DNA from 2 places in the Klebsiella grimontii genome. Region 1 is predicted to be linked to the other one. Evidence: riboswitches for the same ligand, from Rfam matches in the RefSeq annotation. Region 1 holds a riboswitch; the other holds the start of a gene.

The links. A riboswitch is a leader RNA that binds a small molecule or an ion and turns the genes downstream of it on or off. The one in region 1 is predicted to bind thiamine pyrophosphate.
Region 2: another riboswitch for thiamine pyrophosphate. It lies ahead of thiC (phosphomethylpyrimidine synthase ThiC); the one in region 1 lies ahead of thiB (thiamine ABC transporter substrate binding subunit).

The regions. Positions count from the first base shown of each region.
Region 1 is NZ_CP169721.1:4,784,408-4,790,341, reverse strand. Features, by position in the region: gene thiP (thiamine/thiamine pyrophosphate ABC transporter permease ThiP) at 1-1,558, opposite strand, end outside; gene thiB (thiamine ABC transporter substrate binding subunit) at 1,534-2,517, opposite strand; TPP riboswitch at 2,549-2,642, opposite strand; gene sgrR (HTH-type transcriptional regulator SgrR) at 2,680-4,335, opposite strand; gene sgrT (glucose uptake inhibitor SgrT) at 4,423-4,575, shown strand; gene ACE3MN_RS22430 (sugar efflux transporter) at 4,807-5,934, shown strand, end outside.
Region 2 is NZ_CP169721.1:5,394,142-5,400,075, reverse strand. Features, by position in the region: gene thiE (thiamine phosphate synthase) at 1-583, opposite strand, end outside; gene thiC (phosphomethylpyrimidine synthase ThiC) at 583-2,478, opposite strand; TPP riboswitch at 2,564-2,677, opposite strand; gene ACE3MN_RS25275 (Rsd/AlgQ family anti-sigma factor) at 2,732-3,229, opposite strand; gene nudC (NAD(+) diphosphatase) at 3,325-4,098, shown strand; gene hemE (uroporphyrinogen decarboxylase) at 4,139-5,203, shown strand; gene nfi (deoxyribonuclease V) at 5,213-5,884, shown strand; gene ACE3MN_RS25255 (YjaG family protein) at 5,927-5,934, shown strand, end outside.

The sequences.
Region 1 (5,934 bases):
AAAAGCACAGCAGCAGGAGCAGAAGGGCGGTCACGGCGCCGTCCTGGCTACGATAAGAGCCGATCTGCTGATACAGGTAGAACGGCAGGGTACGAAAATCTTCGTTACCGAACAGCGCCACCACGCCGAAGTCGCCAATCGACAGCACGCAGGCGAAGGCCAGCGCCTGGGCCAGCGGGCGCTTTAACGCGCGAAGCTCAACCACCCTGAGACGGGTAAAGCCGTGCATCCCCAGCGACTGGCAGAGGGTACCGTAGCGGGCGGCGATATCGCGCATCGGGTTCTCCAGCACCTTCAGCGCGTAGGGGATCGCCATCAGCGCATTGGTAAAAATCACGATACCGTCGGCGGACTCGGGCAGGCCCACGCTGTTATTGAGCAGCAGGAAGAAGCCGGTGGCCAGCACGATGCCGGGCATGGCGAGGATCAGCATCCCGCTTAGCTCCAGCGCCTGCCCGGCCAGCGGGCGACGGCGGGCGCGAAGCTCGCGGCTGCTCCATAGCAGCATCATGGTCAGGATGACGCTTAATAGCCCGGCGGCAAGCGCGATGCGCAGCGACGTCCCGAGCGCCTGCCACAGCGCGGGCTGATGCAGCACGCGAAACAGATTGCTGTTCAGACCGTCGAGTATCACCGCCAGCAGCGGCGGCAGCAGTAGCAGCAGCGCTGCGGTAATCAACGCAAAGTCGCTTAATCGACTGTGCAGGCGATCGTCGGGATCGCGCCAGCCGCGAATATTACTGGCCCCGATGGCGAGGGCTTTGCTCAGCCGTTGGCTAAGCAGCACCAGCCCAAGGCAGCAGATCATCTGGATCAGCGCCAGCATCGCCGCGCGGCCCGGGTCGTAGTCGAAATTAAGGGCCTGGTAAATCGCCAGTTCGATGGTGGTTGCCCGCGGGCTGCCGCCCAGCGACAGCACGGTCGCAAAGCTGGCGAAACAGAGCATAAAGATCAGCGCCGCGACCGGAGCAATTTGCCGGCGCAGCCACGGCCACTCCACCAGGCGGAAGAAGACGTAGCCGCGCATGCCGAGCTGGGCGGCGATTTGCCGCTGCTCGCCGGGGATATTTTCCAGCGTTTGTAGCAGCAGGCGCGTGGCCATCGGCATATTAAAGAATACGTGCGCCAGCAGGATCCCCTGCAGCCCGTAGGGCGAGAACGACCACTGCCAGCCGAAAGCGTTAAATAATTCGGCCAGCCAGCCCTGACGGCCGTAGACGCTGAGGATGCCGAAGACCGCCACCAGCACCGGCAGAATTAAGGTCATTGCGCAAAGGCGCAGCAGCAGCGTTCGCCCGGGGAATCGACGCCGATAGAGGGCGCGGGCGAGAAATATCGCCGGCAGCACCGAAAAAAGCGCCGAAAGAAAGGCCTGCCAGAAAGAGAAGCGTACGACGTGCCAGAGATAGCTATCGCCGATCAGCACGCCCCAGGCCGCTTCCGGCGCGCTGAACCACAGCGCCAGAAAGGCGGCCAGCGCCACGACGACCAGAATGATGGCCGCCGTGACTCCCGGCAGGAGCCAGGCGAAAGCTAGCGGCTGACGGCGCGTTGCCATGCGCTGATCCAGTTCTGGCGTTCGGCGGCCACCTGCTGCGGGGTAAATTCGAGGGTCGTTTGCGGTTTCATCAGCGCGTCAAAGCCCGCCGGAAGCGCAACCTGGGTGACCGGATACATCCAGTTGCCGGTCGGGATCGCGTTCTGGAAGCCCGGCGAGACCATAAATTTGAGGAATTTTTCCGCCAGCTCCGGCTGCTTGCTGGCCGCGGTGCGGGCGGCGACTTCAACCTGTAAATAGTGACCTTCCGCGAAGTTCGCCGCGGCGTAGTTATCTTTCTTCTCTTCAATAATATGGTAGGCCGGGGAGGTGGTATAGCTCAGCACCAAATCGCTCTCGCCTTTCAGGAACAGGCCGTAGGCTTCGCTCCAGCCTTTGGTGACGGTGACGGTTTTCGCCGCCAGCTTCTGCCAGGCTTCCGGCGCTTTATCGCCGTACACTTTTTGCATCCACAGCAGCAGCCCCAGACCCGGCGTGCTGGTACGCGGATCTTCATAAATCACCCGCCATTTTTGCTCGCCCTCAACCAGCTCTTTCAGGCTTTTCGGCGGATTTTTCAGCTTGTTTTTATCGTAAACAAAAGCGAAGTAGCCGTAATCGAACGGGACGAAGGTGTCGTTGTCCCAGCCGCCGGGTACGCTGACCGCGCTGGCCGGTACGCCGCTTTTGGCGAACAGTTTGCTCTGCGAGGCGGCTTCCAGCAGGTTGTTATCCAGCCCAAGCACCACGTCGGCTTTGCTGTTTTTGCCTTCCATGCGCAGACGATTGAGCAGCGAGACGCCGTCTTCCAGCGCCACGAACTTCAGTTCGCAGCCGCAGTCGGCTTCAAAGGCTTTTTTAACCGCCGGGCCGGGGCCCCAGTCGGCGGAGAACGAGTCGTAGGTATAAACGGTGAGTAGCGGTTTGGCAAAAACGGGCGCGGCGACCAGCGCCAGCAGCGGGAGTAATTTTTTCAACACTTTGCACCTCAGAAAAAGGGGTGGCAAAGGATTTTGAGTGGGCCTCAAATCCCTTCGCCGGCGTTATCCGGATCAGGTTCGACGGGTATTTTCTCAGCCATAATTCAGCACCCCGTTGAGAACGGCAGTTAGTGTAATGATTTTGTCAGCGGACTGAAAGCATTACGGTTCCGGCGGCGCGAACCACGCGGATTTAAAGTCAAACCAGCCGAGCGTGTTCATGCGTACGCCGCGCATACTGCGCTGCCCCTGGATCATCAGCCAGTGGTGAATCAGCGGCACCACGGTTTGATTGGCCAGCAGCTGCTGGCTCCACGTGGCGGGGTTAAGCTCTCCCGCGCGCCAGCGGCTTGCGTCTTCCTCCCAGTCGATGGGAATACAGTTGCGAATTAGCGGGACTTCATACAGCCAGGCAAACAGGGAAAAATCGATCGGCAAGGTAAAGTTGGCGCTGTTAAGCCACACGTCGCTGACCGCTTCACCGCGGTGCCACTCCTGGTATTCCAGTTCCTGAATCTCCAGCTTAACCTGATGCTCGGCCAGCAGCGTCGCCATGATCCCGCCGATCACGCGATGCTCGACATGGTCCTGGTAGTAGGTCAGCCTGACCGTTTCCAGGCCCGGCGGTTTTTCGCAGGCGTGGCTGCGCGCGTGATGCCAGCGGGGCAGCAGACCATAGGCCGGGAACCAGTTTCCCTGATAGTGCTCGCCGGCGTGGTAGAGCAGGCTGGCGGGCTGGAACAGATAGCTTAACCACTGGCGTACCGCCGCGTTGGCGCCGAGCGGGCTGCGGGCGTCGAACAGCAGGTAATAACAACCCTCTTCCAGACGGCTTTCTACCGCTTTCTCGCTTTGTGTGGTGCCCTGTAACGTTAACCCGCCGTTGGGCTCTTCGCTGATTTCCGGCAGGACCCAGACGTTCACTTCATCGATCAGCGCCCGGTAGCCGAAATAGTCGTCAAAGGCGTGAATTTTGAGCTGATTCTGGTTATTGCGCACCACCGAGTAGGGCCCTGTGCCGACGGGGATGCTGGAGAAATTGTCCATCGACTGCCACTCGTGCGGCAGGATCATGGCCGGTACCTGGCTTAACAACCACGGTAGCCAGCGGTCGGGTTGGCTGAGATGAATGTCGAGAGTCCAGGCGGTAGGGGAGTCGATACGCTCGATATGAGAAAACAGCGGCAGCGCGTTGCTGCGCTGCAGGGAGGTGATGACATCCTCCATCTCCAGTTCGCGACCATGATGAAAATGAATCCCCGGACGCAGGAAAAAGCGCCAGTGGGTCGGGGTGATCTGCTGCCAATGGTGAGCAATATCGGCCTCCAGTTCCCCATTTTCCTCATTTACCCGGGTGAGAGCGCTAAAAATCTGCCGGGCGATATGGGTTTCCGAGCGGCGCAGCGCGCTGCCGGGCAGCAAATTTTTCATCGGCCGGTAGTAGAGCACGCGCAGGATATGCCGACCCTGGCGAAAGCTGCGGCCTAAATGGGAAACCAGCATTTGCCGGACGGCGGCTTTATCGCCCACCAGCTGTACCAGCTGATCGATTCTGTCCTGCTCCAGCAGATCTTCCGCCCTCTGCTGCTGCAGCGCGAGACCGGTATAGAGAAAAGCGAGCCGGGAACGCTTGCCGCGTCCGGCCTCCGCCTCCCAGGTCAGCCAGCCGCGCGCCTCCATCATGTTGAGTAAGGTACGCATATGACGACGCGAGCAGCTTAGCATCTCTGCCAGTTCATTCAGCGTTGTCTCCTGCGACTTGCCATCGCAGCACTGCCACAGGCGGATGAACTGCTGTTGTAAACGACCGGAAGACATAAAAGGGGAACTCCTGATAAAAACTCAGCAATTTATTACTTCCTATATTAAGGCAATAATCCACGTCGATGAAGCGAGGAGGTGGATATGATGAGGTCAACCGCAAAACAGTTCTACCAATGCTACTTTTCTGCGACGCAGGATGCGTCCTGGCTGGCCCGCCTGATGGCAGGAAGACAGCAGGAAATTCTCGGTGAACTGATGCAGTGGGGAGTTACGTCGCAGACCTCTGAACATTGACTTGCAGACATCATGTGTGACTGAGTATTGGTGTTATACTCGTCGTCTTTCAAGCTGCAGGTGCATTGGCCGCGCCCGCTCGCCCGGGTCACATAGTTATCTATGTTCCCAGGGACTTACGTTCTGGCCGCCTGCCCGCAACTCGAAATCCATAGAGTATAGAATCACCCGCCAGCAGAAAACTTCTGCTGGCTTTTTTCGTTTTCTTCTTCGCGTGTTTAAGGATATTTCATGCTGTGGTTAATGACGATGGGGCGTCGGCTTAACGGCGTTTACGCCGCTTTTATGCTTGTCGCTTTCATGATGGGGATCGCAGGCGCGCTGCAGGCGCCGACGCTCAGCTTATTTCTTAGCCGCGAAGTCGGTGCGCAGCCTTTCTGGGTGGGGCTGTTCTATACCGTTAACGCCATTGCCGGGATTCTGGTCAGCCTGGCGCTGGCTAAACGCTCCGATAGTCGAGGCGATCGTCGACGGCTGATTATGTTTTGCTGCCTGATGGCGGTGGGAAACGCGCTGCTGTTTGCGTTCAATCGCCACTATCTGACGCTGATTACCTGCGGGGTTATGCTGGCCTCCGTGGCGAATGCCGCGATGCCGCAGCTCTTCGCTCTGGCGCGGGAATATGCCGATAGCTCGGCGCGCGAAGTGGTGATGTTCAGTTCGATAATGCGTGCGCAGCTCTCGCTAGCGTGGGTCATTGGCCCACCGCTGGCTTTTATGCTGGCGCTGAATTATGGCTTCACCACCATGTTCTCCATTGCCGCCGGGATCTTTGTCATTAGCCTGGCGCTGATCGCTTTTAAGCTACCGTCGGTCGCCCGCGTTGAACAACCCTCGGAAGGGGCCGAAGTGCTGGTGCAGGCCGGAGGGTGGCACGATAAAAACGTGCGGATGCTGTTTATCGCCTCCACGCTGATGTGGACCTGCAATACCATGTATATCATTGATATGCCTCTGTGGATCAGCAGCGATCTTGGCCTGCCGGACAGCCTTGCTGGGATCCTGATGGGCACCGCTGCCGGGCTGGAGATCCCGGCGATGATTCTGGCGGGCTACTACGTCAAGCGCTGGGGCAAGCGCAATATGATGGTGACGGCGGTTGCGGCGGGCGTGCTGTTTTATATCGGCCTGATTCTGTTTCACGACCGGGTTGCGCTGCTGATTTTACAGCTATTTAATGCCGTCTTTATCGGCATTGTGGCCGGGATTGGCATGCTGTGGTTTCAGGATCTGATGCCCGGAAGGGCGGGGGCCGCGACGACGCTGTTTACCAACAGTATTTCCACCGGAGTCATTCTGGCCGGGGTCATTCAGGGCGCGCTGTCGCAAAGCTATGGGCACGCCAGCGTCTACTGGACG
Region 2 (5,934 bases), 610 kb from region 1:
AGTCGGCCGCCTGAGTAATGGCGCTGACCACCGCAACGCTGCCGACGCCGGTCGCCAGTACCGCCGGGGCGCGTTCAAGGCTGATGCCGCCAATCGCCACGGTCGGATAATCGCCCAGACGCTGAATATGCTGCGCGAGCTGCTCCAGTCCCTGGGGGGCGGAGGGCATCTGCTTGGTTTGCGTTGGAAAAACGTGCCCGAGGGCGATGTAAGAGGGACGAGCCGCCAGCGCGATATCAATTTCCATATCGTCATGCGTGGAAACCCCCAGGCGCAGCCCGGCGTTGCGGATGGCGCTGAGATCGGTGGTTTCCAGATCCTCCTGGCCTAAATGCACGCCGTAAGCCTGATGTTTGATGGCCAGGCGCCAGTAATCATTAATAAACAGCCGCGCATCATATTTGCGCCCCAGCGCGATCGCGGCGACCACATCGTCTTCGACTTCGCTATCGCGTTTATCCTTGATGCGCAGCTGGATAGTGCGAACGCCCGCGTCCAGCAAGCGTTCGATCCACGCAACGCTATCGACGACCGGATAAAGCCCCAGGCGGAAAGGAACTGCGGGAAAATCGGGTTGATACATCAGGCTTCCTCCTTTTTCAGGTAGATCTCGCCGCCGCGGGCGCGAAAGGTATCCGACATATCGGCCATCCCCACTTCGATGGTCTGTGCGGCGGCATAGTCGCGAACTTCCTGGCTTATCTTCATTGAACAAAATTTGGGACCGCACATGGAGCAGAAGTGGGCGACTTTGCCGGACTCCTGCGGCAGGGTTTCGTCGTGGTAAGCGCGAGCGGTGAACGGGTCGAGCGCCAGGTTGAACTGGTCTTCCCAGCGGAACTCGAAGCGTGCTTTCGACATGGCGTTATCGCGGATCTGCGCGCCGGGATGGCCTTTGGCGAGGTCGGCGGCGTGGGCGGCGATTTTGTAAGTAATCAGTCCCTGCTTAACGTCTTCTTTATTCGGCAGGCCGAGGTGCTCTTTTGGCGTCACGTAGCAGAGCATCGCGCAGCCGAACCAGCCGATCATGGCGGCGCCGATACCCGAAGTGAAGTGGTCGTAGCCCGGTGCGATATCGGTGGTGAGCGGCCCTAAGGTGTAGAAAGGCGCTTCGTGGCAGTGCTCCAGCTCTTCGGTCATATTGCGCTGAATCATCTGCATCGGCACATGGCCCGGGCCTTCGATCATTACCTGCACGTCATACTCCCAGGCGATTTTGGTCAGTTCGCCCAGGGTGTGCAGCTCGGCGAACTGCGCTTCGTCGTTGGCATCCTGAATCGAGCCGGGACGCAGGCCATCGCCCAATGACAGCGAGACGTCATAGGCGGCGCAGATTTCGCAAATTTCGTGGAAATGCTGATAGAGAAAGTTCTCTTGATGATGGGATAAGCACCATTTCGCCATGATTGAGCCGCCGCGGGAGACGATGCCGGTCAGGCGCCTGGCGGTCATCGGCACGTAGCGCAGCAGCACGCCCGCGTGGATGGTAAAGTAGTCCACCCCTTGCTCAGCCTGCTCGAGCAGCGTATCGCGGAAAGCTTCCCAGGTAAGATCTTCGGCAATCCCGTTGACCTTCTCCAGCGCCTGGTAGATCGGCACCGTACCGATCGGTACCGGGCTATTACGCAGGATCCACTCGCGGGTCTCGTGAATATAGCGGCCGGTGGAAAGGTCCATCACCGTATCCGCTCCCCAGCGCGTCGCCCACACCAGCTTCTCGACCTCTTCTTCTATCGACGAGGTGACCGCCGAGTTGCCGATATTGGCGTTAACCTTCACGAGGAAGTTGCGGCCAATAATCATCGGCTCGGATTCTGGATGATTTATATTGGCCGGGATAATCGCGCGCCCGGCGGCGACTTCAGCGCGCACAAACTCCGGGGTGATATTCTCCGGCAGCCGCGCGCCAAACCCAACGCCCGGATGCTGCCGGCGCAACACTTCGCCACGAATACGCTCGCGGCCCATATTTTCGCGAATGGCGATGAACTCCATCTCCGGGGTGACAATCCCCTGCCGGGCGTAGTGCAGCTGAGTCACGCATTTCCCGACCATGGCGCGCCTGGGGGTGAGCAGGCCGGTAAAGCGCAGCTCGTTGAGGCCATCATCCGCCAGCCGCTGTTTGGTATACGCCGAACTGCGGTCGTTGAGTTCTTCACAATCGCGACGCGCATCAATCCATGGCTGACGCAGTTTTTTCAGACCCTGCTCAACGTTAATCGCGATGTGCGGATCGCCGTAGGGGCCGGAGGTGTCATAGACCGGAATCGCTTCATTCGCTTCGTATTGCGGATTATCTTTGCTGCCGCCGATAAGGGTCGGGCTAAGCTGGATTTCGCGCATCGGGACGCGAATATCTTCCCGCGAACCGTGGATATAGATGCGCTGCGAATTGGGAAATGCGGTACCTTCCAGCGTGTCGATAAAGCGCTGGGCGTGTTCGCGTTGCTCTCGACGCGTGAGTTTTGTTGTAGACATAGCTCATTCCAGTTAAACAGGATATGGCTTGCCAGACGACGGATGGAGTAACAGATGCGATCGGCCCTGAAGAGGCTGACGCTAAACGCAGTTTACTCTTGTTCCCTTCGCAGGTATTAGCCTGATCAGGTTCCGCGGATCCCGAATAAACGGTCTCAGCCTTTTCCAGTGTGGAAAATGGGCACTCCGACAAGATGACATCCCCTCTCAGCGAGGGGGAATGTATGTAAACTACGCGTTAATGGTTCACAACTCAAGCGGTCGGCGCGATATTGTCGCTGACGTTATCTTTTTGACTGTGGGCGACGGCGAGGGCGATCAGGCTATCTTCCAGCGCAAAGCGCGCTTCCAGCGCTTCGCCGATATCCGACAGCGCCTGCTGGAACTCGAGGTAGTTATCGTGATCGATGGCGTTTTCGAGGCAGGAGTCGTAGTAATCCATGATCTGCTGGGTATTAGCCTGCAGCTGTGGATAAATCTTCGTGGCGGCTAAAAGTGGCGTATCGCCTTCCAATTCGCCGATAAAGCGTTCATAAATATTAAAATGGCCGGAGGAGAGGTAGTCCACCAGGCTTTGACAAAAATCGTCCAGCGCTTTCTCATTAAGCCGCATAAAGGATTCTTTGCCAGGCTTCAGGCCAACCAGGTTGTAGTAAGCCACAAGCAAATGCTTACGTACTTGTAGCCAGCGATCGACCAGTTTATTGCTGCCTCCAACACGTTCCGTCAGGTTTTCCAGCTGGTTTAACATGGTTGACTCCGCAAGGATTTAAGAGAAATACGTTGCTCACCAAAATGTAAATTTAATGTTAAAAGTGCCAGTAAAATAAAGGTAGTGCAATAGATATGGATCGTATTATTGAAAAATTAGATCGCGGCTGGTGGATCGTCAGCCACGAACAGAAATTATGGTTGCCCGACGGGGAATTACCCTATGGCGAAGCGGTAAATTTTAATCTTGCTGGCCAGCCCGCGCTGCGAATCGGAGAATGGCAGGGCGAGCCGGTGTGGCTGGTACGCCAGGATCGCCGGCATGAGATGGGATCGCTGCGTCAGGTGCTCGATCAGGATGCTGGCCTTTTTCAACTGGCGGGACGCGGGATCCAACTGGCGGAGTTCTACCGCTCGCACAAATTCTGCGGCTACTGCGGCCATCCGATGCATCCCAGCAAAACCGAATGGGCGATGCTGTGCAGCCACTGCCGCGAACGTTATTACCCACAAATCGCCCCCTGCATCATCGTCGCCATCCGCCGGGATGACGCTATTCTGCTGGCGCAGCATACCCGCCATCGCAACGGCGTGCACACGGTGCTGGCCGGGTTTGTCGAAGTGGGTGAGACCCTGGAGCAGACCGTTGCCCGCGAGGTGATGGAAGAGAGCGGCATTAAAGTGAAAAATCTGCGCTACGTGACCTCTCAGCCCTGGCCGTTCCCGCAATCGCTGATGACTGCGTTTATGGCCGAGTACGATAGCGGCGAGATTGTCATCGACAAGAAAGAGCTGCTGGAGGCGGGGTGGTATCGCTATGACGATTTGCCGCTTTTGCCGCCGCCGGGCACCGTGGCGCGCCGCCTGATTGAAGATACCGTGGCGATGTGTCGGGCAGAGTATGAGTGACATGTTACACTTGGCGCATCAACGCTAAAGGAATGTAAAAATGACCGAACTGAAGAACGATCGTTACCTGCGCGCGCTGCTACGCCAGCCGGTTGATGTCACCCCGGTGTGGATGATGCGTCAGGCGGGCCGCTATTTACCGGAATATAAAGCCACCCGCGCCGAAGCGGGCGATTTTATGTCGCTGTGTAAAAACGCCGAGCTGGCCTGCGAGGTCACGCTGCAGCCGCTGCGTCGCTATAAGCTGGATGCGGCTATCCTCTTCTCGGACATTCTCACTATCCCGGATGCCATGGGGCTGGGGCTCTATTTCGAAGCCGGGGAAGGGCCGCGTTTTACCTCGCCCGTCACCTGTAAAGCGGATGTCGATAAATTACCGGTTCCCGACCCGGAAGATGAACTTGGCTACGTGATGAACGCCGTGCGCACGATTCGCCGTGAGCTGAAGGGGGAAGTGCCGCTGATTGGCTTTTCCGGCAGCCCGTGGACGCTGGCGACCTATATGGTTGAAGGCGGCAGCAGCAAAGCGTTTACGGTGATCAAAAAGATGATGTACGCCGAACCGCAGGCCCTGCATGCGCTGCTCGATAAGCTGGCGAAAAGCGTCACGTTGTATCTGAATGCGCAAATCAAAGCGGGCGCGCAGTCGGTGATGATTTTTGATACCTGGGGCGGCGCGCTGACCGGCCGGGATTACCAGCAGTTCTCGCTCTATTACATGCATAAAATCGTTGATGGTCTGCTGCGTGAAAACGATGGTCGTCGCGTGCCGGTCACGCTGTTTACCAAAGGCGGCGGGCAGTGGCTGGAAGCGATGGCGGAAACCGGCTGCGATGCGCTGGGGCTCGACTGGACTACCGATATCGCCGATGCGCGGCGTCGCGTCGGCCATAAAGTCGCCCTGCAGGGCAATATGGATCCCTCGATGCTGTATGCCCCTCCGGCGCGCATCGAAGAAGAGGTGGCGACCATTCTCGCCGGGTTTGGCCAGGGCGAAGGCCATGTCTTTAACCTCGGGCACGGAATCCATCAGGATGTCGACCCGGAACACGCGGGCGTATTTGTGGAGGCTGTGCACCGGTTGTCAGCGCCATACCACCGTTAAGGAGTGATTATGGATTTATCATCGCTACGCACCCAGCAGCTCAGCCTGGCGGCATCGGTTGAACGAGGCGATCGGCTGGAACAGGATCCGCCGACGCTGATCGGCGGAGCGGATGTTGGATTTGAGCAAGAGGGGGAGGTGACCCGGGCGGCGATGGTACTGCTGAGCTATCCCTCCCTGGAGCTGGTGGAGTATCAGGTCGCGCGCGTTGCGACCACAATGCCCTATATCCCCGGCTTTCTCTCCTTTCGCGAAACTCCCGCGCTGCTGGCGGCGTGGGAGCTGCTTTCGCGCAAACCCGATCTCTTATTCGTCGATGGCCACGGTATTTCCCACCCGCGCCGCCTCGGCGTCGCCAGCCATTTTGGCCTGCTGGTGGATGTGCCGACTATCGGCGTGGCGAAAAAACGGCTGTGCGGTAAGTTTGAGCCGCTGGGCGATGAGCCCGGCGCGCTGGCGCCACTGCTGGATAAAGGCGACCAGCTGGCGTGGGTTTTGCGCAGTAAAACGCGCTGTAATCCCCTATTTGTGAGTACCGGGCACCGCGTGGGCCTGGATAGCGCGCTGATGTGGGTAGAACGCTGCCTGAAAGGCTACCGCCTGCCTGAGCCGACGCGCTGGGCTGATGCGGTGGCGTCCCGACGTCCGGCGTTTGTGCGTTGGCAAGCAAATCACGGCTGATTCAGGTACACTGCGGCTAATTTCTGACTTCGAGATTTCATCATGTTACA